2 regions of the Chitinophaga sancti genome follow, and region 2 is predicted to be linked to the other one. Evidence: riboswitches for the same ligand, from Rfam matches in the RefSeq annotation. Region 2 holds a riboswitch; the other holds the start of a gene.
The links. Region 2 has a riboswitch for S-adenosylmethionine ahead of SIO70_RS11175 (PLP-dependent aspartate aminotransferase family protein). Riboswitches for the same ligand answer to the same signal wherever they lie in the genome.

Region 1 (15,054 bases), 2.4 Mb from region 2:
CATCACCGGGAGCAATAAACGGTTTGTAGCGTACGGCATTGCGCAGGCGGTTAGTGCCCTGTGAACCCGTATTTGAAGTACCTACGCCATCTACCCGTTGACGGCTGTAACGGGTGGTGATGCCCACCTTCAGGCGTTTGCTGGCAGTATGATCAAAACGGAATGCTGCCATGGTACGGCGATAACCGGATTCCAGCATGATACCCTGTTCGGAAGTATTGTTCAGCGTGAGGTTGAAAGACGAGGTTTTATTACCACCTGTCACCGTGACCACATGTGTATTGTTCGTGGCATTGCGGCCAAAAACTTCATCCTGCCAGTCGGTAGACGGTACCTGTTTGTACAATTCAAGATCCTCCCAGCGACCATACTTATCCCTGAAAGCATTTTTGGTATCATCGTCCGTTTGATAGTTGTACAGTTTATACTGATATTTTACATAGTCATACGGCGATAATACGGGTAGTTCGTTCACAATACTACGTACCCCCATATAGCCATCATAACTTACGCGGGTGGGCATATCTTTACCACCTTTGGTCGTGATGATCACCACCCCATTAGCACCTCTGGCACCATAGATGGCGGTAGACGCAGCATCCTTGAGTACATCGATACTTTGTATTTCCTGTGGTGACAATAAAGAGAGTGCATTTTCAACCTGGATACCATCTACAATGTAGAGGGGAGAATTGTCCTGTGTGATAGAGCCACCGCCCCTGACACGGATCAGGATATCTGCACCGGGTCTGCCTTCGGTCGTCGTGACCTGCACACCAGCCAGGCGGCCTGCCAGTGCTTCGGCGGCGGTATTGGCCGGTACGTCTTTCAGTTCTTTCTGCGCATTCAGGGAAGACGCAGCACCGGTAAAGTTGCCTTTGGATACGGTGCCATAGCCAACTACAACCACTTCATTCATGTTGTTGTTAGCTAGTTGTAATTGTGCCTTTACCGTGTTAGATGGTGAAGCGTTCACTGTGAGTGTCTGGTAGCCTACATAGGTCAGTACCAGGGAAACCGTTTGTCCATTGGGAACTTTGAGGTGAAACTGTCCGTCGGCATCACTCTGGGTACCCGTATTCGTGTTTTTAATACGAATGGAGACGCCCGGCAATTTATCGCCGGATTCTTTGCTGGTAACTGTTCCAGAGATCTGATACGACTGGGCAAACACCTTCATACATCCCAGGAGGATGGTCATGAAGAAAATTAATCCTTTCATAAGTGGAATTCAATGTTTAGAATCTTATAACTATTTCATAGACGTGTTCAACTGGTTGATAGAATTGTCGGAGAATATCGGGTTACTGCTACAAAATGTCCCTCCTTATTATTCATGCTCCTTCAACAATTTTAACGGCTAATTTTCTAACGAACAACTTATTACGCGTGTTTATTTACGCAATCGTTCCCGGAACGTAACCGGCGGGAATATCGCATAGGGGGAATTTAGCCTTTATTGGATAGTCCACTAAGGTATAGCGAGGCTTTATGACCAACATTACATTTTAAGTACACTATAAGTACATTATAACTACACTTGTATATCAATTCGATATTGAGGTGCAGATTAAGTGATGTATTAGTACTCATTTAGTGCTGATTTAGTATAAAAGCTTCACCGTAGTTGCAGGCGTTTAGGTATATTCATTCCTATAACTTAAAAATTGTTTGTTATGGCCATTGTTAAAGACAGTATACTCCTCCAACTCGTCAGAGGTACCCTCGGCGATCAACTCACGATCTACGAACGGAATGGCCAGATCATTATGGCCAAGAAACGCGGTCCGTCGAAGAAAAAACCGACAAAAAAGCAGCTGGAAGCCCGGTATAAGATGCAGGTGGCAGCAGCATATGCAAAGATGATTCTACTGGATCCGGAGCTAAAGGCTTACTATAAGTCCAAAGCAGGAGCCGGACAGAATGCTTATAATATGGCGATAAAGGATGCATTTAAATCACCCGAAGTGCAGCATATCCAATTTGAAGAGAACACTGTAATCGTCACAGCAAAAGATGAATTCAGGGTAGCGGAAGTGGAAGTACGGGTACATGATGCGGCGGGTGCGATGCTGGAAAGAGGCAAGGCTGTTTTAGGCAGGAATGGTGTGGACTGGTATTATAACGCAGCCAGTTTGCCGGCTGGAGGAAAGGTAGTAGCGGTAGCGGAAGATCTGGCGGGAAATGGAACCGTGAGAGAAGTGAGATTAGAATAAAATTGATACGCAACCGCTCTATTACTGGCATAAAAAAAAGGTCGAATGAATTCGACCTTCGTATATCATAGTTCACGTTATTGAATAGCTGTAATCTGCAAAAATTACTGAGGGTTCATACAGCTTGTAGAGACTAAATAAATGTTTACCAGAAGCGGATGTACAGCGCACTGAGTATGAGCAGCGTTATTACAATCATAACGATGGTAGACGGTGCCAGTTTGAACATCGCTTTGTCCAGCTGGAAGGCTTTCGGGTTGATGGCCGGACCTGCCAGGCTCAATATCACCATCACCACCAGGGTAAAGAAGAATGCCCAGCCCATACAGATCTGGAATGGAATCTCATATACCCCCTTGCTGTTCAGGAACGCGGTGTATAACCACGTTTCATGTCCAAACCATTCCGCTGCATAGTTATTGAACACCACGGAAAGTAAAAAGCCGGTTACGATACCTGCTACTGCCGCTGCACCAGTGGTACGCTTCCAGAACATACCTAGCAGGAACATGGCGAATACACCGGGACTGATAAAACCTGTATATTTCTGGATAAAGGTAAAACCACCTGCACCACCAATTCCTAACAGGTCATTCCATGTAAAGGCAATGGCCACCAGCATGGCCACAACGATCGTGATGCGACCTGTCCATACCAGCTTTTTCTCATCGGCTTCTTTATTAATATATTTCTTATAAACATCCAGTGTAAAGATCGTCGAAATACTATTTGCCTTACCCGCCAGTGACGCTACGATAGCAGCTGTCAACGCTGCGAGGGACAAACCTTTCAGACCATTTGGCAGGAAGGTCAGTACAGCAGAATAAGCATTGTCCGCATTGAATTGTCCACCAGGAGCCATTTCGCCCTGCAAGCCACCATTCTTGTACAATACATAAGCGGCGATACCAGGCAACATCACGATCACAGGCATCATCAATTTCAGGAGACCAGCGAAGAGAATACCATTACGGGCGGTCTTCAGATCCGCGCCCAGTGCTCTTTGTGTAATGTATTGGTTACACCCCCAGTAGTTCAGGTTGATGATCCACTGGCCTGCAAAGTAAATAGTGATACCAGGCAATAAGAGATAACGGTTGATGTACTCCTGCGAAGCGCCGGGACCAGGTTTTTTGAGGATCATCTCAAAGTGATCGGGAGAATCTTTCATGAGTGCATTAAAACCAGCCAGTGCATCTTTGCCAAGGCCAAAGTGTTCGCTCACCATAGTCAGTGCCAGCCACGTAGTAGCAAGGCCACCAATGATCAGTACGATCACCTGGATCACATCGGTATAACCGATCACTTTCATACCACCTAATGTGATGACCAGTGCAAAGATAGCCAGGGCCACCATGATGATGTGAAAATGTTCAGCACCTACCAGGTTGTTGATGGCCAGTGCACCGAGGAACAGGATGGACGTGAGGTTGACAAACACATACAGGAATAACCAGAATACAGCCATGATGAGCGCCACCGTTTCATTATAACGGGTTTTGAGAAACTGTGGCATGGTGTAGATCTTGTTCTTCAGGTAAACGGGAATAAACCAGACTGCTACGATAATGAGGGCTACAGCTGCGATCCATTCATAGGCAGAAACGGCGATACCGACAGAGAAGCCATTGCCACTCATACCAATGAATTGTTCAGCTGAAATGTTGGAGGCAATGAGGGAAGCGCCTATGGCCCACCATGTGAGTGATCCTTCTGCCAGGAAGAAATCTTTCGTACTCATAGTGGCCTTCTTTTTCCGGAGGTAAATCCAGTAACCATAAGACGCGACTACCAGGAAGTAGATTACAAATATGATGTAATCAATGTTGGCGAGTTTATTCATATTATGTGGAATGTTACGGTGTCTAGTTTCACAACGGGTACTCCTGCATCGAGGGGCAAGATAGTAATAATTGTCAATTTTACATTTAAAGTATAAAAATATTTTTATCTGGTAAAATTTTAACCTTCGAATGTGCGGATTTTGCCTTCGGGAGTTTTTTTCTATATTACATCCTTATGCGTCAATTAATAAAGAACTATAGTAGCATCCTGCTTTTGCTGGGAGGGATCATTACCGGCAGCATTATGGGTCTCACGCTAGGGCCACGGGTATTGATCCTGAAACCCATCGGTGATATTTTCCTTAACCTGATCTTTATTGCCGTGGTACCGCTGGTGTTCTTTGCTATTTCTGCAGCTATTGCCAATATTGATCCGGGGCAGAAACTGGGTAAGATCATGTCTGCCATGGGACTGGTATTCCTTTCTACTATATTGATAGCTGCATTTCTTACGATTGTGGTGATCTGGCTTTTTCCGCTGGAAGCGGTAGTGACGGTTCCGGGGTCATTGCCGGACCTCAAAGATGCGGGTAACTGGGGAGATCAGATGGTGAGATTACTGACCACAGAGGAGTTCTTTTCCCTCTTATCGAGGAAGAATATGCTGCCGTTGTTAATCTTTGCCGCTATTATGGGCTTTGCGGCCCTGAAAGCCGGGGAGGCAGGTGCACCTTTCAGGAAGTTCCTGCTATCGGCCAATGCCGTGATGAAGAGCTTCCTGGACATTATTATGGTGATGGCGCCACTGGGTTTGGGCGTTTATTTCGCCTGCCAGATTGCGGAGCTGGGTCCGCAATTGTTCGTGACCTATGCCAGTTCTATGAAGATCTATTATGGGTTTGGCATTGTTTACTTCTTCGTGGGGTTTTCCTTTTACGCTTTCCTGGCCGGTGGGTGGAAGGGGATCATTACATTTTGGAAATATAATATAGTGCCTTCCCTGACCGCATTAGGGTCTTGCAGCAGCATTGCGACCATTCCTGCCAACCTGGAAGCGGGGAAGAAAATGAAGGTGCCGGAAAGTATTAATAACGTGGTGATACCATTAGGTGCCACGCTGCATAAGGATGGATCCAGTATTTCTTCGATTGTAAAGATCGGGGTGGTATTTGCGCTGTTTGGAAGGGATTTTTCGGGGGTGGATACGATCCTGCTGGCATTGGGGATTACAGTGATCGTGAGTATTGTGGAAGGAGGCGTCCCCAATGGAGGGTACATCGGGGAGCTCCTTGTAATGTCTGTGTATGGATTTCCGGTGGCGGCTTTGCCAGCGGTAATGATAGTTGGTACGCTGGTGGATCCGCTGGCTACTGTATTAAATGCAACAGGTGATACGGTAGCTGCGATGTTGGTGACCAGGGTGCTGAAGGGGAAGAAGTGGATAACCGAAAAAACGGATGGCGAAGATCTTCCAGCCAGCGGTGGTAAATAACCAGCATCCAAAAGGGCCAGCATTCTATCACGGGTCCAGCAAATCATGAAGATCTTCCTGCCAGCTTTAGTCGCTAACCAGCATCCATATGGGCCAGCATTCTATCACGGGTCCAGCACATCACGAAGATCTTCCTGCCAGCTTTAGTCGCTAACCAGCATCCAAAAGGGCCAGCATTCTATTACGGGTCCAGCACATCATGAAGATCTTCCTGCCAGCTTTAGTCGCTAACCAGCATCCATATGGGCCAGCATTCTATCACGGGTCCAGCACATCATGAAGATCTTCCTGCCAGCTTTAGTCGCTAACCAGCATCCAAAAGGGCCAGCATTCTATCACGGGTCCAGCACATCATGAAGATCTTCCTGCCAGCTTTAGTCGCTAACCAGCATCCAAAAGGGCCAGCATTCTATCACGGGTCCAGCGGATCATTAGGATCCTCCTGCCATGCCTTTTCATCCGGCAGGAACCTGTTCGTCGTATCATCCACTCTCTCCATTTCCTTATAAGGTACATAGCCGATTTCTTTTACAAAACGGGGCGCCATCTTCTCAATCATCAGCGACTGCATGGGATCAGTAATTATAAGCCCCGGTTTGGTAGCCGGCATATTAAACAGGTACATCAACCTTTCCGTATTACGGATATTCGTCGTCGTATGTCTTGCATGTGGTTCTATGATGATGGCACTATCCGGAATACCCAATTTTGTCATCAGGTACTTCTTCATTTCCACTGCCTCACAGAAAGGCGTTTTGTACGGATGTACATGTCCACCGGAAACGACGATGTAAGGTGCGAGTTTGTTATTATAAGCTTCCACAGCCAGTCTGCAGCGATACATTCCTACTGAATCCATGCTCTGTCCTTTCTTTCCGGGACCTGCGCCGGGCACGAGGATCACACTGTACTTGTAGGCATTCCAGTAAATCAAACGGGACCTTTTAAAAGCCGCCGCATTACGACCGGCATACAGTGGTTCGTAACGGGTGGCCTCATCCCTGCCATTTACTTCCAGTGCGGTGAGGGCTGCCTGCAATGACTGGCGATAAAAGGAACCTCCCATTTTGTGCTGTAAACCTGTTTTCACAGCAGGTAAATCAGATGGCTGTATAGAAGCGCTATCGATCGCTGCATAGCGGGGACGTTCACCCTGTAAATACACTTCGTAAATGTGGTTCATACCCTTGGCGATATCTCCCCATACTTTGCGGATATAAGCCGTATCATTTTCTTCATCATATACCGGGTAACGGTTCACTACCTTCAGGCGTTGTACCATTTCCGTCATATAATTGTTAGTATTTACTAACTGTACAAACTCATCTCCTGTTCTGCGGATTTCGTCCGGGGTCCATTCCAACGCTTCGCCCAGGCAGGCCGCATTGGTACAGGTACTGAGTGCCGTTTGTAAACGGGTGGCTCTTTCAGTTGCGATGGTGTTAAATACCGCATCTTTTTGTACGATATCATGCGTATCTCCTTTTCTTTCCAACATATAGAGAAAGTAAAAAGACTTCCTGATTTGTACCTGCTGTGTAGCCGTAAACGTGATGCGTGCCGGAACAGTGGCGCGTGGTTTTGCTACCGGCTTGTGATAATGTTTACTCTTGTGTTGCCCAAAGGTCATTGTGGTGGCCAGTAGCCCTGTGCAAAGGCCAATGGCAAAGATCTTTCTGTTCAATTTCATTTTATTTCCTTTCCATTTTTCCAAATTGCGGTAATGCTCCTGGTGGCTTTGATATCCTCTGCCGGATTGCCATCAAGGATCATAAAATCTGCTTTATTTCCTGGTATTAAAGTTCCTGAATGATGTGCGCCGTTTAGCAATTTTGCCCCATTGGCGGTGGCACAGGTAATAACTTTGAGTGGGGTGAGTCCTGCCTCGGCCATCAGTGCTAATTCTAAGTGTTCTGAAAAGCCCTGTGCACGGGTGGGTTGTGCACCAGAGTCGGTACCCATACAAATGGGGATGCCGGCGCTGTCCAGTTTATGTAAGTTTGTTTTTGCGATATTGAAGGCTCTGATTTTTTTCTCACGGTCCTTGTCGTTCTGCTGGGGCATACGTTTTAATTCATCGTATACACCGGGTTCAAGGGAGTGAATAAAAAAGTCATCATTTATCCAATCAGGCAATTGTGTGCCGTATGCAAAATTGTATTTGTCTAAAGAGAGTGTGGGAATATAATAAGTACCTTTTTCTTTCATCAGGGTAATGAAAGCATTATCTACCACCTGATCACGGATGCTATGTGCCAGCAGGTCGATGCCATCGTTCACTAAGTTGCGGGCATCTTCCAGGTAATAGACATGAGCAGCTACTTTAATGCCATGGGCATGGGCAGAAGTAATAATCGCCTGGTAAATATCAGGCGTCACTTTGGGATTTCCATCCACCCATATCTTTACAAAATCAGGATGTAGGGCCGCCAGTTGTTCCATGGCAGCTGTTGCCGCTTCAGGAGTAAGGGCCCGTTGGATATGTTTTCCAAATGCGCCGGGAGGTACGCCACCGTTAGCCCCAAAGCCATAGCCGGCAGTATAAACGGTAGCGCCGGGTATAGCGCCTTTTTGAGAGGAATCGCGGAATGGCCAGATCAGTGGCTGATCCGTACCCATACTCAATACGGCGCCGATGCCGTAGTGTAAATATTGTTCCAGCTGCCGTTTCACATTCGCGTCCGTATAATTATTGGCGGTAGCTGTATTTCCTTTTATCAGTCCCAGGTGCCCGTGGGCATTGATCAGCAGCGGCATGACCGTTTTGCCGTTCATGTTAATGCGTCTGGCGTTTTTAGGCAGGTGTTTAGTATCCGGAAAAGAAACCACCTTATCTGCCTGGATCACCATATTTGCATGCTGGCGCACTGGCGCGCCGCTGCCGTCTATGAGCGTAATATCTTTCAGTACCGTAAGGGGTCCCTGCTGCGCAAAAATTAGGCAGCTTTGAAATATTGCCCCTATGGTCATCAACAGATAATTCTTCATTCAGTATTGTTTGCAGTATTGCAAACTACGAACTATCAGTTAAATATCGCGACCGTTGCGGACTGAATTTGATGAAAGGCATGAGCGAGGTCGGCCAGAAGGTCTTCCGGTTCTTCCAATCCCACGCTTAAACGGATCAGGCTATCCGCTACCCCGGCGGCTCTGCGCGTTTCGTCAGGGATAGATTTATGGGTCATGGCAGCCGGATGGCATAACAAACTTTTAACACCACCAAGGCTTTCAGCAAGCTTAAAGTATTTGGTGCTGGTCACAAATTGCTGTGCCGCAGCTTCCGTATCTGTTTTTAGGGTAAAACTCACAATGCCTCCGAATCCTTTAGACTGCTTTTTCGCAATATCATGGTGAGGGTGTGATGAAAGGCCGGGATAAAATACCTTATCGACCAATGGGTGCTGCTCCAGGAAGCGTGCAATCTCTTTTGCATTGGCACAATGCTGACGCACACGCAGGTGAACGGTTTCGATACCACGAATTAACAGGAAACTGTCGAATGGTGACAATATTGCACCACAGGCATTCTGGTAAAATTTGATTTCAGCTCCCAATGCAGGTTCTTTGGTGACAACCACACCTGCTATCAGGTCACTGTGTCCACCCAGGTATTTGGTAGCGCTATGGATGACGATATCTGCACCTAACAACAGGGGTTGCTGTAATACCGGGGTACCAAAAGTATTGTCTACGGCAAAGAGGATTTTATGGGCTTTGGCTATTTTCGCGATCGCCCCGATATCCGAGATCTTTAAAGTTGGATTAGTGGGTGTTTCCAGCCAGATCAGCTTTGTAGCGGGTGTGATGGCGTCCAGTACATTTTGTACATCGCTGGTATCTACATAAGTGACTTTGATCCCAAACTTTTTGTACACCTTGTCAAAAAGGCGGAAAGCGCCCCCGTAAATATCGTCTACAGCAATGATTTCAGCTCCTGATTGCAGCAGTTTTAATACAGCGTCGATAGCTGCAAGTCCGCTGCTAAAAGCGATGCCGGTACTGCCGCCTTCCAGGCCGGCCACGATTTTCTCTACCGTTTCGCGTGTAGGATTGTTGGTACGGGCATAGTCATAGCCTTTGTTCACGCCGGGTGCTTCCTGAACGAAGGTAGAGGTCTGATAAATCGGAACCGCGATAGCACCTGTTAACGGATCTACCGGAATGGAATGGAGAAGGTGGGTGATGTTGCTCATCGGTTTGTTTTTTAGTTGATGATGAAATTGATTAAACAGGGTTCCGTGAGAGCTTATCAGAAAGGAGTGGGCATAAAAAAACTCACCTGGATAGTCAGGTGAGTTTAAAAGTATATTGAGTAATATCGATCAAATCTACTGACTTATCTTTCCCGGTTTGATCCGGGATGGATGTAGCACCTTTCCTGTTTGGTGGAACAGGATGGTTGCTAAGGCTTCGCAGGGCCATTTCCCTCTGCCTTTCTTGATAAGGTATCTTAAAGAACTGATGCAAAGATAAAGCGGGAAATTCCAAATTTCCAAGAAAATGAAGCAAAAAAATCTTCTTTCGCCTTCGGCAAAAGAAGATTTCCTTAGCGGAGGGACAGAAAGGGAAAGGAATACAAGAGAAATTACCTGCCTCGGAGAGATTTTATTTGGTTTACTAAACACCGTTCAGTAAGTTTGCATTGTAAATTAAATCATTATGGGGATATCTGACAGGAAAGAAAGAGAAAAACAGGAGATGCGGAAGCTGATTATCAGCGCTGCCATGGAGATGTTTATTAAAGATGGATATGAGAAAACCTCGATCCGCAACATTGCAGAAAAGATTGAGTATTCCCCTGCTACCATCTACCTGTACTACAAGGATAAAGACGAATTGTTTTACGAGATCCAGCGCGAAGCGTTTGATCAGCTGCATGAATACTTCCAGGTGCATGTTGTTTCTGCCGATCCCATGCAGCGACTGCGGGAATTGCTGAAAGCATATATCGAATATGGCATTGCCAACCCGGACCTCTACGATCTCATGTTCATACTTCGCTCTCCTATGAAAGCGGTGCAGGAAGATGATTTCTGGGAAAATTGTAACGGCTCCTTTCAGTTCCTGCTGAATACAGTAGAAGCTGCCAAAGACCACCTCCGTTTCTCTGATCCTGTAAAAGCAGGAATGATCTTTTGGAGTTTAGGACATGGCATTATCGCCCTCTCTATCCGTGACAGGATGAAAGTGACCAGGTTGAATGAAGGAGAGCAGGCATCCCTTGTCCAGTCTGCAATACAAGAGTTTATGCAAATTATTCAGAAATAAATTGTTTGTGTCAACCATCAGGTTGACACAAATAATAATCCACCTTTTTTCATTGACACTTAACGTGTCTTTTTTTATACCACTTTACTAAACAGTGTTCATTATGTCAACACGCATTAAAAAAAGACTTTTGTTCATAGTAGCTATCCTGGGCGCATCATTCCGCCTTTCTGCCCAGGATACGCTGCTTGAACACTACATCCGGGAAGCCTTTACCCGCAACCAGGGCCTACAGCAGCGCAATTTCCAGCTGGACAAATCGCTGTATGCCCTGCAGGAAGCCAAATCACTCTTTTACCCCAGCGTGAGCCTGGAAGGTGATTATACCCGTGCAGCCGGTGGTCGTACCATCGACATTCCACTCGGAGACCTGCTGAACAATGTGTACTCGAGCCTCAACCAGCTCACGGGCAGCAACCAGTTTCCACAGCTGAAAAATCAATCCGTGCTCCTCAATCCCGATAATTTCTACGATGCCAAACTGCACACCACCCTCCCGCTCATCAACACAGAGATCTGGTATGCCAACAAAATCCGCAGCGAAAGTATTTCCCTGCAACAGGCAACAGTAAACGTGTATAAGCGTAAACTGGTGAAGGATCTCAAAACTGCTTACTACCAGTACTACCAAAGCTGCCGTGCTGTTGAAATCTACAACGCTGCCATGCTGCTGGTAGATGAAAATATCAGGGTCAATAAAAGTTTTATTGCAAACGGAGTGACCAATACCACTGCCCTGACACGCTCCCAGGCAGAACAACAAAAAATTATCACCAATATCACCAGTGCTGAAAACCAACGCACCCTATCAAAAGCATATTTCAACTTCCTCCTCAACAAACCCCTGAACGATACTATTCTTCTGGACAGCACCACTTTTGCTACCGCTTCCCTCCTGCCGGTAGCCGATACCAGCACGATTACAAAACGGGAAGAACTGCAACAGCTGGAACAGCAAAAAAAGATCGCAGGTCTGCAATACAAACAATACAACTCCTACCTCGTTCCGAAACTCAGCACCTTCCTGGACCTTGGTTCACAGGGCTTCAACTGGAGTGTAGACAATAAAACCCGCTATTTCTTATGGGGTGTACATCTGCAGTGGGACCTCTTCACCTCCGGTCAGCAAAAGCACAAAGCACAACAGGCAGCCATTGAAATAAAAACCGTCGATGCGGCTTACAACGAAATATATAGTTCGCTGCAACTCGCACTCACCACGGCTTACAATAACTACCATACCGCTGTCGCTAATTATCAGAATGCTCAAACACAACTAGCCCTTTCTGAAAAATATTACCGCGATCAGTTCAAAGTATACAAAGCCGGTCAGCTCCTTTACCTGGAACTGCTGGATGCGCAAAACCAATTAACCAACGCACGCCTGCAGGTAGCTGTTGCTTTTGCAGGGGTACAAACTTCTATGGCCGACATTGAATTGCAGGCCGCCGCTTACCAGTTATAATAACAATATTAAACGTTGATATATGAAAACTATTCACGCCATCTTACTACTCTCTTTTCTCGCTGTCTTCGTTGCTTCCTGTGGAGATAACAAAGCCGCTGAAAACAAAAATACGACTGAAGTGATCCCGGTAAAACTGTTGCCACTAAATGGTCAGCACACAGGTACCGCTACCATAGCCGTGTCCGGACAATTTACTACTGACGATGAAACCATGCTTTCTTTTAAAACCGGTGGTATCATTCAAAGCCTTGCTGTGAAAGAAGGCGATGCGATCAAAACCGGTCAGGTACTGGCTACCCTCAATCCTACTGAGATCAATGCACAGGTTACGCAGGCACAACTGGGTTTTGAAAAAGCACAGCGTGACTACAACCGTGTACTACACTTATACCAGGATAGCGTAGCCACACTGGAACAATTGCAGAATACAAAAACGGCGATGAACATAGCAGAGGAACAGTTTAAATCAGCTGAGTTCAATCGCAGTCATTCACAGATCCGTGCCACCTCTAACGGGTATGTATTACGTAAACTCGCTAACGAAGGTCAACTGGTGCAAGCTGGTACTCCCATCTTCGAAACGAATGGTGCAGCTGCCGGCAACTGGCTGCTGCGGGTAGACCTGAGCAATAAACAATGGGCGGAAATCCAGGCACAGGACAAAGCGACGATTGAAATTGAATCAGTACCAGGAAAGACGTTTGAAGGTACAGTAGTACGTAAAACAGAAGGTCTGAATCAGACCAGTGGTACATTCAAAGCTGATATTCGTTTGAATGGTGCAAAGCCTGCAGCTATTGCCTATGGCATGTTTGGCAAGGCGACGATTGAGCCTGCAGGTGGGAAAGTGAAAAATCAGGCGAATGGTGGTGATGGAAAATCTGAGGCTGGAAGGACTACAGGTGATGGTAGATCAGAAGCAGGAAGGGCTGCTGGTGATGGAAAATCTGAGGCTGGAAGGACTACAGGTGATGGTAGATCAGAAGCAGGAAGGGCTGCTGGTGATGGAAAATCTGAGGCTGGAAGGACTACTGGTGATGGTAGATCAGAAGCTGGAAGGACTGCTGGTGATGGAAAATCTGAAGCAGGAAGGGCTGCTGGAGAAGGTAGGTTACAGGCAGGCAGGACTGCTGGTGATGGTAGGTCTGAAGCCGGCAGGGCTACAGGTGATGGCGCAACAGCAACAAACAATGGCCCATGGGCTATCCCTTACGAAGCCCTGATGGAAGGCGATGGCAGTACTGGTTATGTATTCATCACCAACGATAATAAAACGGCAAAGAAGGTCACCGTGACCATCGGTGGTATGGAAAAAGACCAGGTGATCATTACCAAAGGTCTGGAACAGGCAGGTGCACTCATTATTTCCGGCAGTGCTTATCTCACTGATGGCAGTCCGATCAGTGTAAAATAAGTTTAACCGTTTCAACTATCAGCACATGAAAATTTCAACATATGCGGTAAAGAATTACCAGTTTACCCTGGTCATCTTTATCATGATTATTACACTGGGCATCACGACGATCCTTAATATGCCCCGTTCCGAAGACCCGGAAATGCATGCGCCTACTTACTCTGTGGTAGTCGTGTATCCCGGTACCAGTCCGAAAGATATGGAAGACCTCGTGGTAGATCCACTCGAAAAAGAACTCTATGCACAGGAGAATGTAAAAAGGTTGCGTACCTCTATTGGCGATGGTCTGGCCGTGATCAGGGTAGAATATAAATATAGCAGCGATGTAAATGAAAAGTACCAGGAAGTGCTGCGTGTGGTAAATGGTAAACGCGGAGAACTGCCAGAAAATATACGCATTGAAGTGATGCGGTTCCAACCAAGTGATGTAAATATCCTGCAACTGGGCCTTGTATCTGAAAATGCGTCCATGGACAAACTGCAATATTATGCTGAGAAATTGCAGGATGAACTGGAAAGACTGAAGGAACTGAAAAATGTAGAGATTCATGGTGTACCTGGCAGACAGGTGCGGATTGAATTGCAGATGGAGAAGATTGCACAGATGGGAATTTCTGTGAACAGTGTGATCAGTAGTTTGCAGGGAGAAATGGCGAACATCCCAGGTGGTAGCATTGATGCAGGGAATCGCACTTACAATATCAAGAGTAGCGGTAGCTATAAATCACTGGATGAGATCAGGAATACAGTGATCAATGTAAATAGTAATAAGAATATTTTTCTGCGGGATATTGCGAATGTATATTATGGTTTTAATGATGAAACGTATGCTACCCGCCTGAATGCACATCGCTGTATATTCCTGGTGGCTGCGCAAAAAGAAGGTGAGAATATCAGTAAGACAAAGCAGGTGTATGGCCCGGTGATTGAGCAGTTTAAGAAAAAATTGCCGGCTAATATTGACCTGGTAGAAAATTTTGATCAGGCACAAAATGTAAACAGGCGACTGAGTGGGCTGGGCGAAGACTTTATTATTGCGATCCTGCTGGTGGCGGTGACCCTGTTGCCACTAGGTTTCAGGCCAGCGCTGATTGTGATGATCTCTATTCCGCTGTCTTTGTCTATTGGGATCATATTGCTGAATGTATTTGGTTATAACCTGAACCAGCTGAGTATTGTTGGTTTGGTGGTAGCGTTGGGTTTGCTGGTGGATGATAGTATTGTGGTGGTTGAAAATATTGAGCGATGGATGCTGGAAGGGCATAACAGAATGGAGGCGACACTGAAAGCGACCAAGCAGATTGGACTGGCAGTAATCGGGTGTACGGCAGCATTGATCATTGCCTTTATGCCACTGGTATTTATGCCTGAAGGTTCCGGTGATTTTATCAGGGGTTTACCGCTGGCAGTAA
Region 2 (15,054 bases):
AGGGTCCTGTAAGATATCATTTTTGTCTGTAGTGAAATAGCTGGCGTCGATTGGACGAGGCTTATTGGGGTCCTTGATACATATTTTCTTAATACGCGCATTGATACCTTTAGTTCTGTTCAATACTTCGTAAAGTCCTTGTCCCACACAACCAAATCCGAAAATCCCCAGATTGATAATTTTGTTTTCCATGTTCAATACTTAGTGCTGCATTCAGTGTCCGTTGCAAAACGGTTTTGCGTTTATTGTAAAACTGTAATTTGTTTACCTGCAGGCAGGTTCAGTTTATCCAGTGCCTGTTTGAGGTCGTTAATGAGATCTTCTGCATCTTCAATACCTACAGAGAGGCGGATGCAGGAATCCGCGAGACCTGTTTTCTTGCGGTGTTCTTCCGGAATATTCCGGTGTGTCATAGTAGCTGGATGATCCAGCATACTCTTTACACCACCAAAGCTTTCTGCGAGTTTAAACAGCCGGGTGGCGTTCACTACTCTGATTGCATTTTTGATGTTGTCACTTTTGAGAGAGAAGCTCACGAGTGCACCGTATTGCTTTTGTTGCTTACGGGCGATGTGGTGGTTTTTGTGCGATGCCAGTCCGGGATAGAAAACCTTATCCACAGCGGGATGTGCAGAGAGCCAGGCGGCGATGGCCATGGCATTGCTACATTGCTTATCGAGGCGCAGGCAGAGGGTTTCAATGCCTCTGATCGTAAGCCATGCTTCGAAGGGACTGAGTATACTTCCTGAAATATTTTGATTGAAACGTAACTGATCGGCCAGTATTTTGGTGTTGACTACAACCAGTCCTGCGATTACATCGGTATGCCCTGCAAGATACTTGGTAGCACTATGTATCACGATGTCTGCACCCATTGGAATAGGTTGTTGCAGCAGTGGTGTACACAGGGTATTGTCTACTACCAGCAGTACGTTGTGCTGTTTGGCTATCTTGCTGATGGATTTGATATCGGATACGCGTAATGTAGGGTTGGTGGGCGATTCCAGCCAGATCATTTTTGTATTTGGCGTGATGGCAGCCAGTACTTTGTCGGTATTGCTGGTGTCTACAAAGTTTGCTTTGATGCCAAAGCGTTCAAACATATGCTGGAACATCTGGAAGATACCGCCATAAGTATCTTCGACAGCCATGATCTCATCTCCTGATTTTAATAGTTTCATTACTGCATCGATCGCGGCCATACCACTGGCAAAGGCAAAACCTGCGTGGCCTTCTTCGAGGCTGCAGATAATGTTTTCCAGCACCTTGCGGGTAGGATTGTTGGCACGGGAGAATTCAAACCCTTTGTTGATGCCGGGTGATTCCTGTACGAAGGTAGAGGTCTGATAGATGGGAACGGAAATGGCGCCCGTCAATTCATCTATCGGGATACTATGTAATAACTGTGTAGCTATTTTCAACGCAAAGTAATTATACGGTTATGAACAGGTGGTTCAGAACGATAACTACCCAAAATAAAAAAGGCTCTTCCGTAGTTGGAAGAGCCTTTTCAGTATTATTAAGTACGATGAAAATGTCAATCTCTGCCAACTTATCTATCTCCGGTTATATGTATAACCGAAGCCGGAATTAGCACCTTTCCCTCGTTTGTTAAACAAGGTTGGTTGCTAAGGCATCGCAGGGCCAAGTCCCTCCGCCTTTCTGGATAAGTCATCTATAAAGAACTGGGTGCAAAGTTAATGGTAACTCTATCAGATTTCCAAAAAAAGAAAAATTTGGAAATCTGGTGTTGGGAATGCTAAATTTATTAGTAAAGATGAATTTATGACCATTGTTCAGATTGCCCCGCTCCTCACAGAGGAGCTGTTCCAATATATTTGGCAACATCGTTTGTTTACCCTTTCCCACTTGCATACGATAGAAGGAGAGCCTGTGCAGGTACTTCAACCGGGAGTACTGAATACCAATGATGGTCCGGATTTTAGCAATGCCCGGTTGCGGATAGGCGATGCTACCTGGGCTGGAAATGTAGAATTGCATTTAAAGACTTCTGACTGGTACAGGCACAATCATCAGCGGGATTTACGGTATAAGAATGTGATTCTGCATGTGGTGTTTGAGCATGATCTGGATGAGACGACGACGCAGGGAATTCCTTGTCTGGAATTGCAGTCGGCTATTCCCAAAATGTTGCTGAACAGGTATGCGCAGCTGAAACATTCCGGTCATTTTGTGCCTTGTGGAGGGAATGTGGCAACAGTAGAGCGGTTGATCTGGAGAAACTGGAAAGACCGCATGCTGGTAGAGCGGTTAGAAAGCAGGGCAAATATGATGAAAGAGTGGCTGAATAAGAGCAGGAATAATTGGGAGGAGTGTTGCTACTGGGCGATTGCACACAGCTATGGGATGCCGGTAAATGGAGATGCATTTCTGAAGCTGGCCCAATCCCTGCCATATACACTGCTGGTGCGGAATAAGCATAATCTTGTACAGTTAGAAGCGCTTTTATTCGGGCAGGCGGGAATGCTGGAAGGGCAGTTTGTAGATGATTATCCATTAGAACTGCAGGCAGAATATGTATTTCTGAAGCGGAAATATCAACTGCTGTCATTGTTGCCTCATCAGTGGAGATGGTTGCGGATGCGGCCTTCTTCGTTTCCTTCGGTGAGGCTGGCCAGCCTGGCGGTATTGTTACAGCAGGGGAGGGATCTCTTTGCCCGGCTGCTGGAAATGAAAGATCTGCAACATTTTCAGCAGGTACTGTTTGCGCAGCCGGAGGGCTATTGGAAGGATCATTACAGGTTCGATACCCCGGCGGTGGTTATGCGCAGACCGGGCATAATGGTAACGAGGAATGTGATCATCAATAGTATTTTACCCTTGTTGTATTTATATGGCAGGGAGAAAGGATTGCCGGAATACCAGGAAAAGGCGTTGGGCATGATGGAAACGCTGCCCGCAGAGGAAAACAGTGTGATGGAAGGCTGGAAAAAAGTGGGGATACTGGCAGGAGATGCCGCAGATTCCCAGGCATTGCTGCACCTGAAGCAGCACTACTGTGAGGAAAAGCGATGTTTGGAATGCGCTGTAGGATGCAAATTGCTGAAGACTGGCATTGCCCTGTAACCATTTTACTCCGAGTGCGTTATATCTAAGTGAAGACGAGGCCGGGGGATAAAAACAAATTTACACATGAAAGAAAAAACGTGTAGGTTTGTAATGATAAGTATACCAATATTACGCCCCTTACGTTTATTAGTAATGGTGGGCGATACAGTTAGACTCAGGATACTTTTGTTTGTAATTCGTGATGAGGCTGGTCAATCATAATTTAATATTACTCCCTTAACAAAAACAAATCTATACAGGTGAAAAAATTACACTTATTCTTGCTTTTATTGGTAGCGGCAGGTGGATTGAAGGCACAGGACAGTAGCTCGTCGGTGAAGTCAGGAGTACAGCACAGGGAGCAGAAGAAGTCTAAGCCCGTTGCCTCATTTAAACAGCAGGAAGAACTGGAAAATGTATATCAGCGTGAGTTTTCAGTAGGTGCACGTCTTAACACCGACGGTTGGAGCGGTTTTCTTGAAAAAGGATATCGCAGCAGCAGAACGAAAGTGACTTTTTTCCAGTTTGAATTTGCAGAGAAGAAAGATCCAAAAGAAGATAAGAAGTCTGGTGCGATCAAGGGAGTAGACCAATACGGATTTGTATATTCTGAAAAACCTTATATCTATGGTAAGCAGAATAACTTTTACCAGGTGAAGATCGGTATCGGGCAGCAGAAATTGTTAGGTGGTAAGGCCAATAAGAACGGGGTGTTGGTAAATGCCTTTTACTATGGAGGTCTTTCAATTGGGTTGCTGAAACCTTATTACCTGAATGTAGTTGATCCGGATGATGGTGTAACCGTAAAGTCTATCAAATATGGTGAAAGCGTAGCTGATAACCAGGCATTCCTGGATAGAAACTCTATCATTGGTGGCGGTGGATTTGGGAAAGGCTGGGGAGAGGTGACAATAGCGCCAGGTGTACATGCCAAAACAGGTCTTCGTTTTGACTGGGCCAGATTCAATGAAGTAGTGAGCGCGCTGGAGGTTGGTGTAAATGCTGAATATTATACCAAGGATATACCTATAATGGTTGAAAACGATCCTAAGAAGTTCTTTTTCAATGCTTATGTAGCTTTACAGTTCGGTAAGCGCTGGAATAAGAAGAAGTAAAAATGAGAAATAATATAAAAAACGCTTTTGCCCCGGCAAAAGCGTTTTTTATTGGATTCCCTCAAGAAGTACTATTTTTGTAATCTTAAAGAAAGGATCAGAGATGCAAGAACCAATACTCACGACCGCAACACCTTGCAGTACAGCACCTGATGCTGCACCTGCCCCCAGGACTAAAAAACCTGATTGGCTGCGTGTCAAATTACCAATAGGAGAAAACTACAAACAGGTGCGTAGCCTGGTAGATACCCATAAATTACATACTATCTGCGAAAGCGGAAACTGCCCTAATATGGGTGAATGCTGGGGAGCCGGTACTTCTACCTTCATGATATTAGGAAATGTATGTACACGTAGCTGCGGATTCTGTGCCGTAGCCACTGGCAGACCAGAAGCAGTTGACTGGGATGAGCCTCAGCGTGTGGCAGAAGCTATCTTTCTGATGAAGGTGAAACATGCTGTGATCACTTCCGTAGACAGGGATGAGCTGAAAGATGGTGGTTCCATCATCTGGGCCAACACCATCAAGGCTGTAAGGTCGTTGAGCCCTGAAACTACTATGGAAACCCTGATCCCTGACTTCAGAGGCCAGTGGGAAAACCTGCAGCGTATTATCGATGTAGCACCAGAGATAGTTTCTCATAACCTGGAAACTGTGGAGCGCCTGACAAAACAGGTGCGTATCCAGGCTAAATACCACAGAAGCCTCGAGGTGATCCGCCGTCTGAAAGACGGAGGTATGCGTACCAAGAGCGGTATCATGCTGGGTCTGGGTGAAACCAAAGAAGAAGTGATCCAGGCGATGCAGGATCTGTATGATAATGGTTGTGATGTAGTGACCCTTGGTCAATACCTGCAGCCTACACCAAAACATCTGCCTGTAATACGGTTTGTTCACCCGGATGAGTTTGCAGAGTACAGAGAGATCGGTTACGCAATGGGACTCGATTATGTTGAATCAGGACCATTGGTAAGATCCTCCTACCATGCAGAGAAGCATATCCATAGTGGGCGGCCAAATAAATAACTGATCAAGTTTATTAAAATCCATCAGCGGTGATGGATTTTTTTATTTCCATCATATCTTCGCATCTCAATTGCGATTAGAATATATTTGTAAAAATAGGAGTGCATTTTATAACCAGCAGACCTTGAGTTACTATCCCAACTAATTCAACAGTTGTCAAAATAATAGACAATCTGTTGATTTATAGAGATAGAAAATTTAATTGAATAGTTATCTTCGCAACACATTTTTCAAATTGTTTCAGGGAAATATGCGGATATTTCCCGGTATATGCCCATATATACGACCAGAACCGCAGCTTACACCTACATTACCTGCAACCTACCTGTTTGATTGTTAGTACATATTGATCTGTGCTTAGCCGGTATTGTGTGTCTTATTTAAATTCTTAATTATTACTGCGCAAGCAAAGAACATACAGCATTATTGCTTTGTTCTACGATTGGTCTAAAGAAGAAACTGATTGTCAAAACCTTTTATGAAAAGAGTAATTTATCTGACCGCCTTGTTGGGAGCGGGGCTTATTAGCACCTCATCCTCTGCACAGCAGGTATCTGATTCCGTCATGCCGAAAGCGTCACTACAGGATTGTATCCAGTATGCGCTTATTCACCAACCAGTGATGAAACAAACATTGCTGGACCAGGAGATTGCGGAACATACCATCAAGAGCAAACTGGCAGACTGGTATCCCCAGTTGAATCTGGCCGCCGGCCTGAACCACTATCTGAAGTTGCAGACGTCTTATTTTAACGGTGCCGCTATCACCACTGGTGTGGAGAACACCTCTTCTGCAGCCTTTACTTTAACACAAAACCTGTTTAACAGGGATGTATTGCTGGCCAGCAGAACAGCTAAGGTTGTACGTCAACAGGCTGTGCAAAATACCACCAGCAATCAGATCGATGTGGTATCCAATGTATCCAAAGCTTACTACGACATGCTGCTTACCAAAGCGCAGGTAGCCGTGCTGGATGAGGATATCGTGCGCCTGGAACGTAGCCTCAAAGATGCCTACAATCAATACCAAAGCGGTATTGTAGACAAAACCGACTACAAGAGAGCCACTATTTCCCTGAACAATGCCAAAGCGCAAAAGAAAACAGGGGAAGAATCCCTGAAAGCCAAAAATGCTTTACTGAAACAGTATATGGGCTTCCCGGCAGACTCTGTACTGGATGTGAAATACGATACCATCCAAATGGCGCAGAGCATACAGCTGGATACCAACACAACCGTTACTTACCAGAACAGGATCGAGTACCAGTTACTGCAAACCCAGCGTTCACTCCTGGAAGCAGAACTACGCTATAATAAATGGGCTTATCTCCCTACTGTATCGGCATCCGGTAGTTATACCTTCGCCTACTTCAACAAGGATTTCGGGAAGTTGTACAACAATAACTATCCTAACTCCCTGGTAGGTCTTACCGTATCGATGCCTATCTTCCAGGGTTTCAAACGCACCCATAATATCAAGATAGCTGAGCTGAACATCAAGCGTACCGACTGGGATGTAGAATCACTGAAGCAACAGATCAATACACAATATACCCAGGCAATGGCCTCTTACAAGAGTAACCTGAACGAATATTTCGTGCTCAGGGAAAACATGGATCTGGCCAAAGAGGTATACAACCTGATCGATCTGCAATACAGGGAGGGGATAAAGACCTACCTGGAAGTAATCACCGCCCAGACAGACCTCCGCTCAGCAGAGCTGAACTACTATAATGCTATGTACACTGTATTATCCAGCAAGATAGACCTGGAAGTGGCATTGGGTACTTTAACACCATCAATTCAATAAATGATAAAACTGGCTGATTGCAACAATCAGTCATTGAAAGGACAAATATTTTCAGATGAAAACAAAGCAACACATTCTCCTCATTGGCGCTACAGGTATGTTTTTTCTGGCTTCCTGTAAAGGTCCGGCACAAAAAGGTGCTATGGTAATGCCTCCAACCAAGGTAAATGTTACGGCTGCTACTATGGGACAGGCTATTTATTATGATAAATACCCGGCTACAGTGGTGGCGCTCAACCAGGTGGAACTGCGTGCGCAGGTAAGTGGTTATATCACCGGTATCTTTTTTAAAGAAGGGGAGGTCGTGCAGAAAGGAAAAGCCCTGTATGAAATAGACCGTCGTAAATATGAAGCTGCTGCTCGCCAGGCAGAAGCGAACCTGGCTAGTGCAAAAGCGACCCTGGTACGTGCACAGAAAGATGCGGACCGCTACCACGAACTGGCTAAGCAGGATGCGATTGCCCGCCAGACGCTGGACAATGCTGATGCAACACTCGAAACCAGCCGTGCAAGCGTAGCAGCCGCCGAAGCAGCATTGGCCTCTGCCCGCACTGACCTGGATTTCTCCATTATTAAAGCGCCTTTCACTGGCCGTATTGGTATCTCCCAGGTAAAGCTGGGTGCACAGATCAGCCAGGGAACCACATTGCTGAACACCATGTCCAGCGAAAACCCGATTGCGGTTGATTTCGTGGTAAGCGAAACTGATATTCCACGCTTTTCTGCCATGCAGGGTAAGACCATCACTCCTGGTGACTCTACCTTCCGCCTTACACTGCCAGGGGGTACTGCATATTCTGAAAAGGGTAAGATCCTCGCTGTTGACCGTGGGGTGGATAACCAGACTGCTACCATCAAAGTACGTATCGAATTCGCGAATCCAAAAGATGAGCTGAAAGATGGTATGAGCGCGGTACTGCAGGTATTGAATGCGCAGAGTGGTGAAAACGTGATCATTCCTTACAGAGCTGTAGTAGAACAGATGGGTGAGTTCTTTGTATTTGTAGCAAAAGATACAATCGCAGAGCAACGTAAGATCCACCTGGGCCCAAAAATGAGAGACCTCATCGTTGTTACAGATGGTCTTAAATCAGGCGAAGTGGTAGTGACGGATGGTTTCCAGCGTTTACGTGATGGTGGTACAATCGACACTTCAGGTGTACCGAAACAAACACAGCAGGCTCCGGGCCAGGCTCCTAAAAAATAATCATAACCAGTTTGAGTTTGAATCAATAGAAGAAGATCATGATTGCAAATACTTTTATACGCAGACCAGTCACCGCGATAGTAATTTCTATCGTACTGGTGTTGGTAGGGATATTGGCGATGCTCAACCTGCCTATCGGTCAGTATCCCGAAATCTCACCTCCTACAGTGCAGGTAACAGGTACATATACTGGTGCGGATGCCCAGACCATTGAGCAGACCGTAGCGACTCCTGTGGAAGTACAGGTGAATGGTACGCCTGGTATGACCTACATGACCAGTAACAGTACGAACAGTGGTTCTATGAGCCTTACTGTAAACTTTGAAGTAGGTACTGATATCAACATTGCGGCACTGGATGTACAGAACCGCGTGGGTATCGCTCAGCCAACCCTGCCCCAGGAAGTACAACGTTTAGGTCTTACAGTAAGAAAACGTAACCCCAGTATCCTGATGCTGGTGGCATTATATTCTCCAAAGGGTTCACACGATGTAACCTTCCTGGATAACTATACGAACATTTTTATTAAAGATGCCTTGCTGCGTGCAAAAGGTGTGGGTGATATCTTCACCCGTGCGGATGACTTTAGTATGCGTGTGTGGCTGAAGCCTGATAAGCTGGCTGAAATGAACGTATCTGCCGATGAAGTGAAAGCTGCCATCACAGAGCAGAACGCGCAGATCGCAGCTGGTTCAGTAGGTGCACCTCCGCAAAAGGCTGGTCAGACTTACGAGTACAACATCTTTGTAAAAGGTCGTCTGGCAAATACCGAGGAGTTTGGCAATATCGTGATAAAGACCCAACCTAATAACGGTGGTATCGTGTACCTGAAAGATGTAGCCCGCGTAGAACTGGGTAAATTCAACTATACTGGTAACTCTTTTGTAGATGGTAAAAGAGCATCTTACCTGCTGGTTTACCAGGCACCAGGTAGTAACGCGATCGAAACTGCCGAGAATGTGACTACCGCTATGGAAGAGCTGAAGAAAGCTTTCCCTGCGGATGTGGATTATGTAGTACCATTCGAATCAGTATCTGTGGTAAAAGTGTCAATCCACGAAGTAGTGGAAACACTGCTTGAGGCCCTTTTACTGGTAGTGATCGTGGTGTTCCTGTTCCTGCAAAGCTGGAGGGCGACCATCATTCCGGTGTTGGCGATTCCGGTGTCTATCATTGCTACGTTTATCTTCTTTATACCACTGGGCTTTACCATCAATACCCTGACCCTGTTCGGTTTCGTACTGGCGATCGGTATCGTGGTGGATGATGCCATCGTGGTGGTGGAGGCGGTCCAGCATAATATGGACCATGAGCAGATGTCAGCGAAAGACGCCACCATACAGGCTATGAAAGAAATTTCCGGACCGGTTATCGCAATTGCGTTAATCCTGGCAGCGGTATTCGTACCAGTAGGGTTTATCCCTGGTATCGTAGGTCGTTTGTACCAGCAGTTTGCGATCACAATCGCGATCTCTGTACTGATCTCCGCTTTCATCGCGTTGTCTCTGACACCTGCATTGTGTACGCTGATCCTGCGTCCTATGCACCTGGATAAGAATTCAAAAGGGCTCAACAAATTATTCTATCGCTTCAACACCTGGTTTGGTCACGTGACCAGCCGTTATTCACTGGGGGTAAAGAAAAGTATCCGTTGGGCAAGATATGTGATGATCCTCCTCCTGTGTATCTGCGTAGGTGTGTTCATGTTGTTCAGATCTAAGTCTACCGGGTTCATTCCTACAGAAGATGATGGCCGTTTGTATATCACTTTTGACCTGCCGGAATCAGCTTCTACAGAGCGTACAGTAGAAGCGTTGCAGGGTATGATGCATGCTTTGGATAGTATACCGGGTATTGGTCACTATGCCGCATTGGGAGGTTTGAACGTAATCAGCTTTGCGACCAAGTCAAACAGTGCGACCATCTTCGTACAGCTGAAACCATGGGATGACAGAAAGTCTAAGGAAACCCAAATCCAGGCAATTGCAGCTAACATACAGGCAAAATTATCCCGTTGGAAACAGGCATCTGTTTTAGTAATTCAGCCACCGGCTATTCCGGGGCTGGGTAGTACAGCAGGTTTCTCATTTATCCTGGAGCAACGTAGTGGTGATCCTGATATCAAGGCATTTGAAGGGGTATTGCAGAAGTTTACTGCTGCGATTAACCAACGGCCGGAAATAGCAAGGGGCTTCTCCTTCTTTACCGCACGTACACCGGGTTATCAGTTGGATATAGACCGTGAAAGAGCGAAGAAGATGGGTGTATCTATTTCTTCTATTGCTACGGCGTTGTCCACTTATATGGGTAGCTCCTATGTAAATGACTTCACCATATACGGCCGTAACTTCCGTGTACTCACACAGGCTGATTCCAGCTATCGTGGTGATATTAAGGATCTGAGCCAGATGTTTGTGAAGAATACAAACGGAGATATGGTGCCATTGAGTGCTGTTACTAATTATAAAGTGACAGAAACTGCGCCGGTAATCTCCCACTATAACCTGTTCCGTTCTGCGGAAATAAATGGTGCTCCTAATCCTGGTTATAGTAGTGGTGATGCGATCAATGCACTGAAAGAAGTAGCTGCACAGGTATTGCCTGAAGGGTATGGATATGAGTTCTCTGGTCTGAGCCGTGAGGAGTTGTTGTCTGGTAGTAAGACGGTGTACATCTTTGCACTGTCTATCGTATTCGTATTCCTCTTCCTGGCGGCGTTGTATGAGAGCTGGTCTGTACCGTTCTCCGTACTGTTGGCGGTGCCGATAGGTGCGTTTGGTGCGATCCTCACGCTTACCTTCCTGCCAAAGATCAGTAATAACGTATATGCACAGATTGGTTTGATCACATTAATTGGTTTGTCGGCGAAAAATGCGATCCTGATTGTGGAGTTTGCGAAAGAGCGTGTAGATAGAGGGATGGAACTGGTAACGGCAACGGTAGAAGCGGCGAAGTTGCGTCTGCGTCCGATCATCATGACTTCTCTGGCGTTCCTGTTGGGTATTTTGCCGCTGGTGCTGGCTACTGGTGCGGGTGCGGAATCACGTAAGACGATGGGCTGGACTGTATTGGGTGGTATGTTTACCGCTACCTTCCTGGCAATCTTTATTGTACCAGTGTTGTTTGTAACGATTACAAGACTGGCTTATGGTAAGGAAAAGCTAAAAGAGATGCAGGATAGCTACAAGGTGATGCAGGACCATATGGATGTGTAAGAAAAAATAGCCGGATAGCTAAATAAAAAAAGCCCGCTCAATTGAGCGGGCTTTAACATTTTACTTACCAATCACTTGTCTGTAGTATAGCAAAATGGCTAACAGGGACAGGGCAATCGAGGATAGAAAGAATATCAGGAATATTTTCCATCCTATATGAACAGTTATTTTATTTGCTGGTGGCTCCACATCTGTATACACCTTACTTTGCGCACGGGATGACACGTTTGCTTGCCTGGCCGCCTCTTCCAGTGCAATTCGCTGCATGAGAGCAGTTTTGATATATGCTGGAGGCATTGGTGCATCTTTAAATGCGGCCCGCTCCATACGACGTTCTACTTCTTCCATTTCAGTATGTAATTCAGGAAAAATGTTCAAATGAATGTGCAAGTCTTCCTCCTCTTCCATGGTGGTAAATCCAAGGAAGTGTTTTTCGATTAGGCCATCTGATATGTAACGCTCGTATTCCATATACTTATTAAGGTTTTCTCTCAAGTTAACATGTCATCCACTCAAAGGATGGAGAATAAGCAATTTTCCACGGCTTTGCTAAGGTGATAAAAATGTCAGACAAAAAGTTGTCCAAATTAGTGAAATAAGAAAAACCTCAAAAAAAATTTAGATCAAGGGTCCATTATCCCCGTTATAGGTATATATAAATGATTATAATGTGTTCCCCTAGTTATTTTTCTTCTTGAAAATGTTACCTATTCCCTTTACCGCCTCTTTTCCAGCATTCTTCAAATCTTCCGTTTTGTTCGAAGTATTAGCACTCGTTGTATCCTTCTTTCCTCCCATCAGCTGCTTGGTCAGCTCTTCTTTGGCTGCTTCTTTTACGGTGGTCACCGCCTGCTTCTTTACGGATTGTAAGGTATCTGTGATCGCTGTTTTTACTGTATCTACCTTATTTTTTACTAAACCAGCAGCTTGATCTTTCAGGTTATTTACCGTATTACCCGTAGTTTCCTGCAAGTTAGTTTTATATGTTGGTTTTAAAATATTTCCTCCCAATAAAACATTCAAATGAATACTATCACTTACGTTTACGGGTATACCTTTATTACTGGCCTGGGTGACAAGGCTGGTGATCAGGGCATCGCCCTGTTTGCCAATCACACTTCTTGGCAGAGTCATCAACATAGTATAATCCAGTGACTGGTCAAAGCCATGTGAACCACCAACCTGCATGTGCATACCATTAAAATTCACTGTGAAAGGATTGATTTTCACTCTTCCGTCTTCAAAATAGAAGTATGTTTTCAGGTCTTTCAGTGAAAGGTTTTTTAGTGCAGTTACATTCAGTGTATTTGCCAACTGGTCTACTACACCAAATTTCTGCAATGCGCCTTCCAGTACCAGCAGGTTACCATCCCCGTTCAGGCTGCTCATTACCGGCATCATATCTTTGCCCAGCTGCCCTTTCAGGCTCAATTGAGAAGTGACCTTACCGCTAATAAATTGGGCGATCGGCATTAATTTCTGTACTGTATTGAAGGATTTAAATGCCTGCTGAATATCTATCTGCTGTACATTGTAAGCCATGCTGATATCAGGTGTATTGGGATTTGTTTTGGTGCTGTAAGTACCATTTACTTCCATAGTACCCTGCATAGCATTGGCTTTTACCTGTTGCATGGTAACGGTTTGATCTTTTACGAGCAGTGCACCGGTTACATTAGTCAGGTCTAGTTTGTCATAATGTACTTTATCTGCTGTAGCGTTCAGGCTCAGGTTCAGGTTTGCAGGTACGGCAAATGGTGCGCTGAGTGTATCCGTAGTAGTGGAAGTCGTTGTTTCTGTGCCCATCCATTTATCCAGATCGATCTGATCGGCTTTCACAGTCAGGTTACCATCCAATGGCTCGTTTTTGAAAGCATAGGCCAGCATGTTATTCACCGCACCATTGGCTTTGAAATTCGTACCCATGTACTGACCATCGAATGATTCGATTGTCACATTCTTAGGATTGAATTTCATGGAGAGGTTATTCACCTTCACGCCATCCGGATAGTCTTTGCTTCGGTACAGGAGGTTGGTCACCAGGATGCTGCCTGCTGCATAGAAACGATCGTATTGTTGCTTTTCGATCGCGCTCATATTGCCTTTGGCACTTACGTCTGCATCGACGATACCACTGAGTGCAGTTCCTTCTTCCAGTTTTACAAACTCGGTTACTTTAGACAGGTCCAGGCTACCTTTGGCAGCACCATCCACATACATATCAGATACCGGCGTTTTTACCAGCAGGCGCAGGTCCAGCGGGGTATTGTCCATATCCAGGTGAGCAGATGGCATGTCTACAGTCGTATGATCAGGCACACCGTCAGGATTGCTGACCTTCAGGGCGATCTGTATATTCTTTACTGGTTTTGGCAGATCAGGATATTGGAAGAATCCATCTTTTACATTCAGGTTGAGGCCAAATGCCGGCATCTGTGTAGCACTGTAAGTACCTTTTACAAAGCCGTCAAATGATGCAGTACCCGAAGTTTTGATCTTATCAAAGTCTGTCATGAAGATGGCTGGTACCAGTGAAAGGATGTCTTTGAACTGGGTGGAAGGTGCCTTCATGCTCAGGTCCATGCCATAAGTGCTATCATTTACCAGTGTAAAAGAACCCTGTGCAGTGAGCTGCAGGTTATTCAGACTGGCTTTAGCCTGCTGGATGGTATACGTGCTGGTTTTGTTATCTACCCTGATGTCTGCATCCATTTTGGTATGGGTACGCAGCAGGTAGGGGATGAGGCCATAGCGGAAAGTGATGGCTTCTGCTTCGGTGCTCGTACTGAGGGTAAAGAGATCCTGTGTGAAATCTCCTTTGCCTGAGTGATCCAGGTTTTCGATGATGAGTCCCATATCTCCCTGGCGGTCAGTATACTCGATATACGCATCTTCGATTTTGTACTGTTGCAGGCTCATAGAAAACTTAGTCGCAGCAGTATCTGCTGGATTGGCCTGTGCAGTATCTGGTTTGGTAATGTCCCAGTTGGCTTTACCTTCTTTGTTGATGATGGCGTGAATGCGTGGCGTCTCGATATTGATGTTGTAGATATCGTAGGTTTCGCCTTTGATTACGCTCATCAGGTTCAGTGCCACATCGATTTTTTTCACGGAGATGAGGGTATCGCCAACAAAAGGTGCGCGATTTACTACCTGCAGGTCTTCCAATGCCACCGCAAGGCGGGGGAAGTGCCTGATCAGACTGATATCAACATCTTTGAAGTCAACGTCCGCCTCCAACTGTTTATTCAATTCAGTTTTTACGATGGACATAATCTTTCCCTTGAACAGGAAAGGAATGGCAATTGCTGCAGCTATTAATACGAACAGCAATATACCGGTTACTTTCAGGATCTTCTTTAACATGTGGCAGATATAGGTTTATATATTCCGATTGAAGATAACAAGTAATACCGTATTCTTCAAATTACCTTAATTTTGCTGTTGAAATTTTATATCTAATTGATTATGACGCCTGAACGTAGAGAAAGATTATTATTCGTACTGAATAGACGCCAGGCTGGCCTTACGGTAGTACTGGACAATATAGAAGATCCACACAATGTTTCTGCAATAATGCGTACCTGCGATGCGGTAGGTATCCAGGAAAT

Region 1: another riboswitch for S-adenosylmethionine. It lies ahead of SIO70_RS20635 (PLP-dependent aspartate aminotransferase family protein); the one in region 2 lies ahead of SIO70_RS11175 (PLP-dependent aspartate aminotransferase family protein).

What each region holds. Positions count from the first base shown of each region.
Region 1 is NZ_CP139247.1:5,048,373-5,063,426, reverse strand. It holds gene SIO70_RS20665 (TonB-dependent receptor) at 1-1,222, opposite strand, end outside; gene SIO70_RS20660 (hypothetical protein) at 1,677-2,216, shown strand; gene SIO70_RS20655 (sodium:solute symporter family transporter) at 2,362-4,059, opposite strand; gene SIO70_RS20650 (dicarboxylate/amino acid:cation symporter) at 4,236-5,492, shown strand; gene SIO70_RS20645 (YdcF family protein) at 5,905-7,182, opposite strand; gene SIO70_RS20640 (amidohydrolase family protein) at 7,179-8,480, opposite strand; gene SIO70_RS20635 (PLP-dependent aspartate aminotransferase family protein) at 8,516-9,685, opposite strand; SAM riboswitch class I at 9,826-9,939, opposite strand; gene SIO70_RS20630 (TetR/AcrR family transcriptional regulator) at 10,152-10,760, shown strand; gene SIO70_RS20625 (TolC family protein) at 10,864-12,225, shown strand; gene SIO70_RS20620 (efflux RND transporter periplasmic adaptor subunit) at 12,248-13,642, shown strand; gene SIO70_RS20615 (efflux RND transporter permease subunit) at 13,668-15,054, shown strand, end outside.
Region 2 is NZ_CP139247.1:2,670,992-2,686,045, forward strand. It holds gene SIO70_RS11170 (homoserine dehydrogenase) at 1-192, opposite strand, end outside; gene SIO70_RS11175 (PLP-dependent aspartate aminotransferase family protein) at 243-1,421, opposite strand; SAM riboswitch class I at 1,550-1,673, opposite strand; gene SIO70_RS11180 (DUF2851 family protein) at 1,786-3,087, shown strand; gene SIO70_RS11185 (hypothetical protein) at 3,330-4,184, shown strand; gene lipA (lipoyl synthase) at 4,288-5,211, shown strand; gene SIO70_RS11195 (TolC family protein) at 5,690-7,021, shown strand; gene SIO70_RS11200 (efflux RND transporter periplasmic adaptor subunit) at 7,077-8,228, shown strand; gene SIO70_RS11205 (multidrug efflux RND transporter permease subunit) at 8,267-11,443, shown strand; gene SIO70_RS11210 (hypothetical protein) at 11,504-11,914, opposite strand; gene SIO70_RS11215 (AsmA-like C-terminal region-containing protein) at 12,122-14,809, opposite strand; gene SIO70_RS11220 (RNA methyltransferase) at 14,912-15,054, shown strand, end outside.